2 regions of the Prescottella sp. GW823-FHT02E09 genome follow, and region 1 is predicted to be linked to the other one. Evidence: riboswitches for the same ligand, from Rfam matches in the RefSeq annotation. Region 1 holds a riboswitch; the other holds the start of a gene.

What was found. A riboswitch is a leader RNA that binds a small molecule or an ion and turns the genes downstream of it on or off. The one in region 1 is predicted to bind S-adenosylmethionine.
Region 2: linked by a shared signal. The riboswitch ahead of AC1RIF_RS26540 (aminotransferase class V-fold PLP-dependent enzyme) and the one ahead of AC1RIF_RS07820 (bifunctional o-acetylhomoserine/o-acetylserine sulfhydrylase) in region 1 are both predicted to bind S-adenosylmethionine.

The regions. Positions count from the first base shown of each region.
Region 1 is NZ_JBXAJP010000003.1:16,811-22,570, forward strand. Features, by position in the region: gene AC1RIF_RS07810 (NADP-dependent isocitrate dehydrogenase) at 1-430, opposite strand, end outside; gene AC1RIF_RS07815 (amino acid permease) at 674-2,065, opposite strand; SAM riboswitch class IV at 2,270-2,385, shown strand; gene AC1RIF_RS07820 (bifunctional o-acetylhomoserine/o-acetylserine sulfhydrylase) at 2,525-3,826, shown strand; gene metX (homoserine O-acetyltransferase MetX) at 3,823-4,962, shown strand; gene AC1RIF_RS07830 (DUF3017 domain-containing protein) at 4,999-5,271, opposite strand; gene AC1RIF_RS07835 (bifunctional methylenetetrahydrofolate dehydrogenase/methenyltetrahydrofolate cyclohydrolase) at 5,284-5,760, opposite strand, start outside.
Region 2 is NZ_JBXAJP010000015.1:93,746-99,505, forward strand. Features, by position in the region: gene AC1RIF_RS26530 (methyltransferase domain-containing protein) at 1-270, shown strand, start outside; gene AC1RIF_RS26535 (hypothetical protein) at 281-916, opposite strand; gene AC1RIF_RS26540 (aminotransferase class V-fold PLP-dependent enzyme) at 1,115-2,434, opposite strand; SAM riboswitch class IV at 2,488-2,602, opposite strand; gene AC1RIF_RS26545 (RNA polymerase sigma factor) at 2,674-3,348, opposite strand; gene AC1RIF_RS26550 (YciI family protein) at 3,598-3,756, opposite strand; partial or broken gene AC1RIF_RS26555 (YciI family protein) at 4,025-4,636, opposite strand; gene AC1RIF_RS26560 (Pls/PosA family non-ribosomal peptide synthetase) at 4,518-5,760, shown strand, end outside.

The sequences.
Region 1 (5,760 bases):
AGTCGGTGGCGCGGTACTGGTCACCGAACGCGTGACGTCCGACGATGACCGGCTTGGTCCAACCGGGAACCAGACGCGGGACGTTGGAGATCAGGATCGGTGCACGGAAGATGGTGCCGCCGAGGATGTTACGGATGGTGCCGTTCGGGGAACGCCACATCTTCTTCAGGCCGAATTCCTCGACCCGAGCCTCGTCCGGGGTGATCGTCGCGCACTTGACGCCGACACCGTGCTTCTTGATCGCTTCTGCAGCGTCGATCGTCACCTGGTCGTCGGTCGCATCGCGATGCTCGATCCCCAGGTCGTAGTACTCCAGGTCGACATCCAGGTAGGGATGGACCAGCTTGTCTTTGATGAACTGCCAGATGATGCGAGTCATCTCGTCGCCGTCGAGTTCGACGACCTTACCTTCGACCTTGATCTTGGACATGGGGGCTTCGTGTCCTCCTAGGAAGTTTCCCTGGTTCCACGTGCACGGACCACTTTGTGGGCGGGTCCGCCAACGGTTCAATTATCAAACGTATACGGTCCGAATCTCCCGTGTGAGGGCCGACCCAAACATGACGAGCGTACTGCTATCCGCCCGGACCGCAACCACCGGGCCGGAAGCCGCATACCCTACCGCTGGGTAACTTTCCCCACCTCAGGGCCGTGAGCGGGGTCGCGGCCGACGTCAGAGGCGGTCGACGGCCTCACCCTCAGGAGCGACGGGCCTCGACACGACCCAACGTCGGTAGGCCAGGGCCAGCAGGGCCAGCCACACCGCGCCGACCACGAGCGCAACCCGGGTGTCGGCGTCGAAGGCCAGCACGACGACCACGAAGAGCAGGAACCCGATCGCCAGCAACTGCCCGTACGGCCAGAACGGCACCGGGAACTTCAGGGCCGCCGCCTCCTCGGACGTCATCTGCTTCCGCGAGCGGTACTGGGCGAACAGGATCATCAACCAGACGAAGATGGTGGCGAAGGTCGCAATCGACGCGATGACGAGGAAGACCCGATCCGGGATCAGATAGTTGAGCAACACCCCGACCAGCAGCGTGGCGATCATGATGACCACCGTCATCCAGGGAACCCCGTTGCGGGACACCCGCCGCATCACCGCGGGCGCCTGACCGCGCTGCGCCATGCCGTACATCATCCGGCCCGCACCGAAGATGTCGCTGTTGATCGCCGACAGCGCGGCGGTGATCACCACGACGTTCAGCACCGCCGCGGCCCCGCCGATGCCGAGACTCTGGAAGATCTCGACGAACGGGCTACCCTCGGATCCGATGTCCTGCCACGGGGTGATCGCCATGATCACGGCCAACGTGAGTACGTAGAAGAGGATGATCCGGACCGGCACCGTGTTGATCGCCTTGGGCACCGTCCGCTCCGGGTCCTCGGCCTCACCCGCGGTGATACCGATGATCTCCGTGCCACCGAAAGCGAACATCACGATCGCGAAGCAGCCGACGAATCCGCCGAACCCGGTGGCGAAGAACCCGCCGTTGTCCCACAGGTTCGACACGCCTTCGCTGGTGTCGTGGAGCCCGAAACCGAACACCAGGACCGCGACACCACCGGCGATCATCGCCACGATCGCCACGATCTTGACGATCGTGAACCAGAACTCCACTTCACCGAAGACCTTGACGCTGAGCAGGTTGATCGCCCCGATGAAGAAGACGACGGCCAGCACCCAGATCCACCGTGGCACGTCGGGGAACCAGAAGCCCATGTAGACGCCGAGGGCGGTCACGTCGGCCAGGCAGACCACGATCATCTCGAACGTGTAGGTCCAGCCCGTCACGAAACCGGCGAGCGGACCCAGGTGCTTGCTGGCGTACTCGCCGAACGACCCCGTCACCGGGTTGCTCACCGCCATCTCGCCGAGCGCGCGGAGCACGATGTAGATCGCCGCGCCGCCGATCAGGTACGCCAGCAGCACGGCCGGCCCCGCCCGGTGGATGGCCTCCGAGGAACCGTAGAAGAGCCCGGTCCCGATGGCGGAGCCGAGCGCGATGAAGCGGATGTGGCGCGCTGTGAGGCCGCGGGTCAGTGCCGCGGCGGTGTCTTTCACAATCGAACTCTCTGGAACGGGGCGGTTACGGCTGAGGCGCTGCGTCGACCGAAAGACTACTTCTGTGGGCCACGTCACCGGCCGTGCGATATGTCCAGTCCCGAATCCGCATTCGACGCGAGGAGGGGTACGTCACATTCGCCCGACCCGTTTCTCCCCGCCCTCCTTCCAACCGCGCGGTCGATACCGCTACTATCGGCGACAGGTCATGAGTGCCAGCGTCAAGCCCCGGCTCGCTGGTCGGCAACCCTCCAACCGCGGTGGGGTGCCCCGGGTGATGACCAGGTTTCCCGGCGAGAGCCGGGTGACAAGCGCGGGTCCGCTGGGACGGACCCACTGACCGGGCCATGCCCCACCGGAGGTTTCTCATGTGTTGTTGTCGCAGATAGCCCAGTCATTCCGGCGCGCGTATGCCGCCGCGCCGTCTCATCACCTCCCGAAACCTGGAGTAGACGACTCATGACCGACATCACGGACGCCTCGACCACCTGGAGCTTCGAGACGAAGCAGATCCATGCCGGCCAGCTGCCCGACGGCACCACCAACGCCCGCGCGTTGCCGATCTACCAGACCACCTCGTACACGTTCAACAGCACCGATCACGCGGCTGCGCTGTTCGGGCTGGCCGAGCCGGGCAACATCTACACCCGCATCATGAACCCGACGCAGGACGCGGTCGAGCAGCGGATCGCCGCGCTCGAGGGCGGCGTCGCGGCGCTGCTCCTGTCGTCCGGCCAGGCCGCCGAGACGTTCGCGATCCTCAACCTCGCCGAGGCCGGGGACCACATCGTGTCGAGCCCGCGCCTGTACGGCGGCACGTACAACCTGTTCCACTACTCGCTGCGCAAGCTGGGCATCGAGGTCTCGTTCGTCGAGGACCCCGACGACATCGAGCAGTGGCGTGCCGCGATCCGCCCGAACACCAAGGCGTTCTACGGCGAGTCCATCTCCAACCCGCGCAACGACATCCTCGACATTCCGGGGATCTCGAAGGTGGCGCACGAGAACGGCATCCCGCTGATCGTCGACAACACGGTCGCGTCCCCGTACCTGATCCGTCCGTTCGAGCACGGCGCGGACATCGTGGTCCACTCGGCCACCAAGTACCTCGGCGGCCACGGCACCGCGGTCGCCGGCGTCATCGTCGACGGCGGCAAGTTCGACTGGACGCAGGGCCGGCACACCAACTTCACCACCGCCGACCCGAGCTACCACGGCGTCGTCTACGCGGACCTCGGCGCACCGGCGTTCGCCCTCAAGGCGCGTGTGCAGCTGCTGCGCGACCTGGGGTCGGCCATCTCGCCGTTCAACGCGTTCCTCATCGCACAGGGCATCGAGACGCTGAGCCTGCGGATGGAGCGCCACGTCGCGAACGCCAAGGCCGTCGCCGAGTACCTCGAGGCCCGTCCGGAGGTCTCGTCGGTGTCCTACGCCGGGCTGCCGTCGTCGCCGTGGCACGAGCGCTCCAAGACGATCGCCCCGCGCGGCACCGGCGCCATCGTCGCGTTCGAGCTGGCCGGTGGCGTCGACGCCGGCAAGAAGTTCGTCAACGCCCTCACGCTGCACAGCCATGTCGCCAACATCGGTGACGTGCGGTCGCTGGTGATCCATCCGGCCTCGACCACCCACTCGCAGCTGACTCCCGCCGAGCAGCTCGCGTCCGGCGTCACCCCCGGCCTGGTTCGTCTCGCTGTCGGCATCGAAGGCATCGACGACATCCTCGCCGACCTCGATGCCGGGTTCGCGGCGGCGGCATCTTGACCGTCAGCTCCGTTCGCAACGCCCGTCCGGCCGGATTCCCTCCGCCGGACGGGCAGTTGGGCACTGTCCACATCGGCTCGATCGAACTCGAGAGCGGTGCGGTACTGCCCGACGTCACGCTGGCCGTCCAGCGGTGGGGTGAACTGGCCCCCAACCGCGACAACGTGATCCTGGTCGAGCACGCCCTGACCGGCGATTCCCACGTCACCGGGCCGGCCGACGACGAACACCCCTCCCCCGGCTGGTGGGACGGCATGGTCGGGCCCGGCGCGCCGATCGACACCAACGAGTGGTGTGTGCTCGCCACCAACGTGCTGGGCGGCTGCCGCGGCACCACCGGCCCGGGTTCGCTCGCGGCCGACGGCTCGCCGTGGGGCTCGCGGTTCCCCTCGATCTCCATCCGCGATCAGGTGACCGCCGAGGTCGCGCTCGCGGACCTGCTCGGCATCGAGCGCCTGTCTTCCGTCGTCGGTGGGTCGATGGGCGGCATGCGCGCACTCGAATGGGTTGTCGGGCATCCCGATCGGGTCGATTCTGCACTGATCCTCGCGGTGGGCGCACGCGCCACCGCGGATCAGATCGGCACCCAGACCACACAGATGGCGGCCATCGAGGCCGATCCCGACTGGCAGGGCGGGAACTACCACGGCACCGGGCGCGTCCCGACGACCGGACTGCGTCTGGCCCGGCGAATCGCGCACCTGACGTACCGCACCGAGAACGAGCTGGACTCGCGTTTCGCGAACGGTAGCCAGGGTGACGAGAACCCTTGGGACGGTGGACGTTACGCGGTCCAGAGCTACCTCGAGCATCAGGCCGACAAGCTGGTCTCCCGGTTCGACCCGAGCACGTACGTGCTGCTCACCGAGGCCATGAACCGGCACGACGTCGGACGCGGACGCGGCGGTATCGCGGCGGCACTCGCGTCGACGCGCGTTCCGGTGATCGTCGGTGGCGTCGACTCGGATCGGCTGTACCCGCTGCGGCTGCAGCAGGAGCTCGCGGACGGACTGCCCGGCAGCGACCGGCTGCGGGTCCTCGAGTCGAAGGACGGCCACGACGGCTTCCTCACCGAGGCCGACGCGGTGGCCGAATTGTTGAAGGAGACGATGGAGTTGGCGCGCGCGGCGCGCTGATCCGGCAGGGTAGGTCCGGGCGATCCGCTCGGCGCGTCAGTCGGTCCCGAGCGGATCGATCGAGACCGCCAGCGCGAGGATGGTGACGCCGACGACCGTCATGGCCGCGACGTCGAACCCCTTGCCCCGCACCTCGAGCAGCCCGACCCGATCGGGCGACAGCACCCCACGCAGGAATGCCGCGAGCAGCATGGCGCCTCCGAGCACGAAGGCGCCACGCCGCCAGCGGTCGGCGAGAACCAACACGAATGCGGCCGCCACCACGAGGAGGACGGCCAGCATCGGTAGGTTCCGTCGCACGAACTGCATCACCGAGCAGGCCTAGTCGCGCAGACCGGCGAGCTGCTCGGCGCGCTCCACCACATTGGTGAGCAGGAACGCGCGGGTGAGCGGCCCGACCCCGCCGGGGTTCGGGGAGATGAATCCGGCGACCTCGCGGACGTCGGCGGCGACGTCGCCCCGGAGTCCGTCGGCGGTGCGGCTGACGCCCACGTCGAGCACCGCGGCACCCGGCTTGACCATGTCGGCGGTGATCAGTCCCGGCACGCCCGCGGCGGCGACGACGATGTCCGCCTGCCGCACCTGCGCCGCGAGATCACGGGTTCCGGTGTGGCACAGCGTGACCGTCGCGTTCTCCGACCGGCGCGTGAGCAGCAGTCCGATGGGCCGACCGACGGTGACGCCACGACCGACGACGACGACGTGGGCGCCGGCGATCGGGACCTCGTAGCGGCGCAGCAGGTGGACGATGCCGCGCGGGGTGCACGGCAACGGGGCCTCCTTGCCGAGGACCAGGCG
Region 2 (5,760 bases), on a different contig from region 1:
CGTCTACTGAGGCATCCCGACACGGCCGCGTCCGAGGCGCGCGCCGCCGGACTCGAGATCGTGGATCTGCGGTTCGAGCGACTGCGCATGGAGTTCTTCGACATCGGAGCGGTGGTCTACTTCCTACGGAAGGTGATCTGGATCGTTCCGGGCTTCACCGTCGGCGCCTACCGTGACCGGTTGCGGGACCTCGACCGACACATCCGCATGGAGGGGTCGTTCGTCGCCCATTCCACCCGATTTCTCATCGAGGCCCGCAAGCCGGATTGACGGAACGGTCTCAGGACGCGCGTGCGCGACGATGCAGCCCGAACCGCGCGAGCGCGTCGTGGACAGTCTCGGACGCGGTGACGAGCCCGCGGCGTTCGAGCCACGGCAGCGTGCCGTCGACCACGCGCTCGAGGACCTTCGGGAGCGCGAGCGGAACCAGCGTCACCCCATCCGCGACGTCGGCGGCGTGGATGTCGGCGATCAGGCTCGCGAGCCCCTCGGCGGTCCCGATGTAGGACAGCGACGCCGGCAGGTGCGGCACTCCCAGGGTCTCGTCGAGCAACGCGAGTTCGGAACGCGCGCTTCGGGAATCGCCGGCCAGGAGGGTCTCGATGTCGACCAGCACGGTGATCCCGTCGGGATCGCGTCCCTCGGCGGCCGCCTCCGCCCGGATCCGAGCTCGGGTCTGCTGTGCCTCACGCAGGTCGGACGCCCGAATCCGGAAGACGACGGGTGGCTGCGCAGCCAGGTCGAGCTCGTCGGGGCCATCGGTCAGGTCGACCCAGTAGTCGGGGCCGGTGAGCGGGACGTTGCCGGCGACACGGGCCGCGGCGGGGTGGTGTCCCGCACCGGCCAGTTCGACGGCGACGCGGAGCGGGCGGTGGGGTACGGCAGTGGAGAGGGCGGTGAGAACGTTCTCGGACATGACAATTCCTCGCAGGAAAGCAGGTACAGGGGCGCGGAATGATCAGCGCGTACACATGCCGGACGAGGTGCGGCACATGTCGACGTGCCGGCGGGACCAGTGACCGCCCGTGTTCGTCGACTCCATGCGCGTCACGCTATTTGTCTCCTCGCGTCCCCACCAGGGTTCGAATCACGGCGATTTCGGTGGCAGTGCCGGCTACACGCACTCGGAGGAGCCGGTGGCCCGCTCGGAGAATCCGCGGGTCTCGGGAACCGGGTTCCACAGGCCGTCGGTCTTGCCGTAGTTCCAGGTCTCGTCGCCGGCGGCGAGTTGGCGGACGGCCGCGATGAGGCGTTCGACGTCGCCCGAGCTGGTGCCCAACCCAAGGCTGGCGCGCACGGCACCGCCGGCGTGGCCGATGCGATTGAGCAGCGGGTGAGCGCAGAAGCGGCCGTCGCGCACACCGATTCCGTGCTCGGCCGACAGGAACGCGGCGATCCGGCCCGGCTCGAAGCCGTCGATCGTGAAGGTGACGATGCCGACGCTGTCCGGCGCGTCCGACCACAGACGCAGCAGGTGCACACCGTCGATCTCCGCGAGGCCGTCCGCGAGGCGGGTCGACAGCACCCGTTCGTGTTCGACGACACGGTCGAAGTTCAAGGCGGACAGCGCATCACACGCGGCTGCGAGAGCAGCGACACCGAGGACGTTGGGGCTGCCGGCCTCGTGGCGCGCGGGTGCGGGCGCCCAGCAGGTCTCGTCGATCGTCACCTCGCGGACAGCGCCGCCACCGGCGAGGTACGGCTGCGCGTCGTCGAGCCAGTCACGACGGCCGACCAGCACGCCGGCGCCGAAGGGTGCGTACAGCTTGTGCCCGGAGAAGGCCAGGTAGTCGACGCCGCACTCGGTGAGGTTCACGCGGCGATGCGGGGTCAGCTGGGCGCCGTCGACGAGGATCCGGGCGCCGCAGCGGTGCGCGATGTCGGCCAGTTCCGCGATCGGCAGCACCTCACCGGTGACGTTGGAGGCCCCGGTGACGGCGAGCAGCGCGGCGGGCTTGGCGCACAGTTCGGCGACCAGACGGCGGATGGTCTCGGCGACTGTGTCGGCGGCCTCGACGATGCGGGAGTTCTTCCACGGCAACAGGTTTGCGTGGTGCTCGATGTCGAGGACGACGACGTCGCCGGGCACGCAGTTGGCGAGGAGGTTGAGCGAGTCGGTGGTGTTGCGGGTGAAGACGACGACCTGGTCGGCGTCGGCGCCGACGAAGCGCTCCACCGATCCGCGGGCGTTCTCGTAGGCCTCGGTGCTCACGCGCGAGGCGTAGCCGGCGCCGCGGTGCACGCTGGCGTAGAAGGGCAGCAGTTCCTGGACGCGGTCCGTGACCTGAGCCAGGGCCGGGGCGCTGGCCGCGTAGTCGAAGTTCGCATAGGTGCAGGTTCCACCCCCGACAAGCGGAACCTGCAGGTCACAGCCCGAAACCTGAGCAATCGGGGCGGTGGCGCAGCAGGTATCGGCGGTCAGTACAGCGGTCATCACGACATCCTTCGAGTTCAGGACTCGTCGGCGATGAGAGTTGACGCCATCGGAGTCCGCGCTTGCCGTGGCCTTGTGGCCGACAGCCTGGTCGTCACCCGGAGCACCCCACCGCGGTTGGAGGGTTGCCGACCAGCTAGCCGGGGCTTGACGCTGGTACTCGTGACCTGGCAACGAGAATGGCAGAGGCGTCCGCGCCATGTCAACCCACCGTCAACCCTTCGAACGTGAGACGACAGTCACACCTCTTCGAGCTCCGCGAGGCGCCGCTCGAGAAACCGGCGGGACGACGTGTTCCGTGCCAGTGCCACCGCCCGTCGGTACTCGGAGGCAGCCTCCGTGGCACATCCCGCGCGCCGCAGCAGATCGGCACGGACCGCCGCCACGACGTGACCCAGCCGGGTCACATCGGCCTCATCCACGGCGCCGACGGCGTCGAGGCCGGCACTCGGACCGTCCCGAAAGCTCACCGCCACAGCCCGATTGAGTCTCACGACCGGAGATTCGCACAGTTCGAGCAGGCGGTCGTACGCGCGCACGATCGCCACCCAGTCGGTGGCAGTGAACGTCGGCGCGACGGCGTGCGCGGCAGCGATCGAGGCCTCCAGTGCGTACCGGCCACCACCACCGGCACGCGCAACGGTCAAGCGCGCCAAGCCTTCCGAAATCCGGTCGCCGTCCCAACCGGCACGATCCTGTTCGTCGAGCGGGACGGCCCGGCCGGTCTCGTCGGCGCGGGCGGCGCGACGGCTGTCCTGCAGGTACATCAGCGCGGTCAGTCCCCACACCTCGGGTTCGTCGGGCATGAGTTCACACAGCAGACGCCCCAGAGGCAGCGCCTCGTCGCACAACTCGGCGCGTACGGACGATTCACCCGCCATCGCCGAGTAGCCCTCGGTGAAGACGAGATACACACGCGAGAACTGCCGGCAGCCGCTCGGGGAGCGGCTCGGGCGACGGCAGCCGCAACGGGATACCCGCGTTCCGGATCTTCGACTTCGCTCGGCTGAGCCGCTGTCCCACTGTCGATTCGGGACGCATGAAGGCGCGTGCGATCTCGATGTCCCCGACCATCCCGGCGACGGTGGCCAGCGCGCGCCCGGATTCCTCCCGGAACGCGCGTGCCAGGTCCACCGCCGCCTCCCTCATGCCGGTGCGCCCGATCAGTCCGCGACGATCTGCCGGAGCTCGACGCAGCCCTTCGGTCCCAGGGGGATCCGGGAGGCCGGCGCCACTGCCGTGTCCCGGTCGGGCGCCGCAAGCACGTACAGACCGTTCGCGATCTCGCTCGTTTCCGTGAACGGCCCGTCGGTCAGCAGCATCTCGTTCCTCCCGCAGGCGGACGGTGGTCGCCGACGCCGGCTGGAACAGCGCCCCCGAACCCTTGATCCGGTCGCCCGCGATCTCACCGAACCGCTGGTGCTCGTCAACTCGGGCGTCCCATTCGGCCGACCCCGGTTCGTTCGCGGACCCGAGCGGTTCGCGCAGCAGCGCCGCCCACCACGTGTCGACCGGTTCGTCCTCCGCGTTCCAGAACACCATCGGCCACAGCTCGACGTGCCCGGTCGCGACCTCGGGAATCTGCCGCACCAGCGACAGTGCGGCGTCCAGATCTGCGGCGTCGAACACGTAGTACCCGCCGACCACCTCCGCGGTCTCGGCGAACGGGCCGTCCGTCACCAGGGCATTCCCGCCGTCGTGCCGGATCGTCGCGGCCTCCGAACCGGGATACAGCCCGCCGCCGGCGACGGCCTCCTGCGCTCTGGACCAGAACTCCTGATGCCGCTGCATCGACAAGTTGTACTCGTCGGTGCCGGGAATCGAGTCGGGTCCGTTCTCCTCCGCTGCGAGCAATGCCAGGTAGTGCATGTCGCCATCCTTCCGCCGATGCGGGGCCGGTTGTCCCGCTTTCGTGAACACGACGTGCCGGGGGCGCGGATTTCGACACGTCCGGGGGAGAATCATCGGAAGGAAACGAACGGCCTGGCGGACGGGCACGACGAACAGGTGTTCATCCTCCGGACATCTGGACGTGAGAGAACCGGTTGCCCGCACGACCAGGCACAGAGAGGGACACCCCGGATTGTCTGCCCAGCCAGCATCAGACCAGACGGACCAGTCGGACCAGCGACTGCCGCACCGGATACCCGTCGAGTTCCTCCGGTCCGCCCTCGCACCCGCCCCGCGCACGCTCGTCGACATCCTCGAGGCGACCGCGGCGCAGTACCCCGATGCGACGGCGATCGACGACGGCGCCGCACCCCTGACGTATGCGGAACTGCTCGACCAGCTCGCGACCGGCGCGCGCTGGCTCGCCGACGCCGGCGTCGGCGCGGGCGATCGGGTGGGTGTCCGGATGCCGTCGGGCTCGCGCGACCTGTACGTCGCGATCCTGTCGGTCCTCGCGGCCGGCGCGGCGTACGTGCCGGTGGATGCCGACGACCCCGACGAGCGCGCCGACCTGGTGTTCGGCGAGGCGCAGGTAGCGGCGATCCTCACGGCCGACGGCGTGCAGCCCGGCACCGCACCGCCGCGCACCGCTGCCCCCGCGGTCCGCCGTCCCACCCCCGACGACGACGCCTGGATCATCTTCACGTCCGGTTCCACCGGCACCCCGAAGGGCGTCGCGGTCACGCACCGCAACGCCGCGGCCTTCGTGGACGCCGAGGCGCGGATGTTTCTGCAGGACAACCCGATCGGATCCGGCGATCGCGTTCTCGCGGGACTGTCGGTGGCGTTCGACGCGTCGTGCGAGGAGATGTGGCTGGCGTGGCGGCACGGCGCCGCACTGGTTCCGGCACCACGCTCACTGGTGCGCAGCGGGATGGACCTCGGCCCCTGGCTGGTGTCCCGCGATGTCACGGTCGTCTCCACCGTCCCCACCCTCGCGGCGCTGTGGCCGGCGGAGGCACTCGAGGCGGTGCGGCTGCTGATCTTCGGCGGCGAGGCGTGCCCGCCGGATCTGGCCGAGCGGCTCGCGGTGCCCGGCCGCGAGGTGTGGAACACGTACGGGCCCACCGAGGCCACCGTGGTCGCGTGCGGCGCGCTGATGGACGGCACCGGCCCGGTCCGGATCGGTCTGCCGCTCGACGGCTGGGACCTCGCCGTGGTCGACGCGTCCGGTGAGCCGGTCGCCGAGGGTGACGTGGGCGAGCTCGTCATCGGCGGTGTCGGGCTCGCCCGGTATCTCGACCCGGCCAAGGACGCCGAGAAGTACGCGCCGATGCCCACGCTGGGCTGGGACCGCGCGTACCGCAGCGGCGACCTGGTCCGCCTCGACACGGCCGGTCTGCTGTTCCAGGGCCGCGCCGACGACCAGGTGAAGG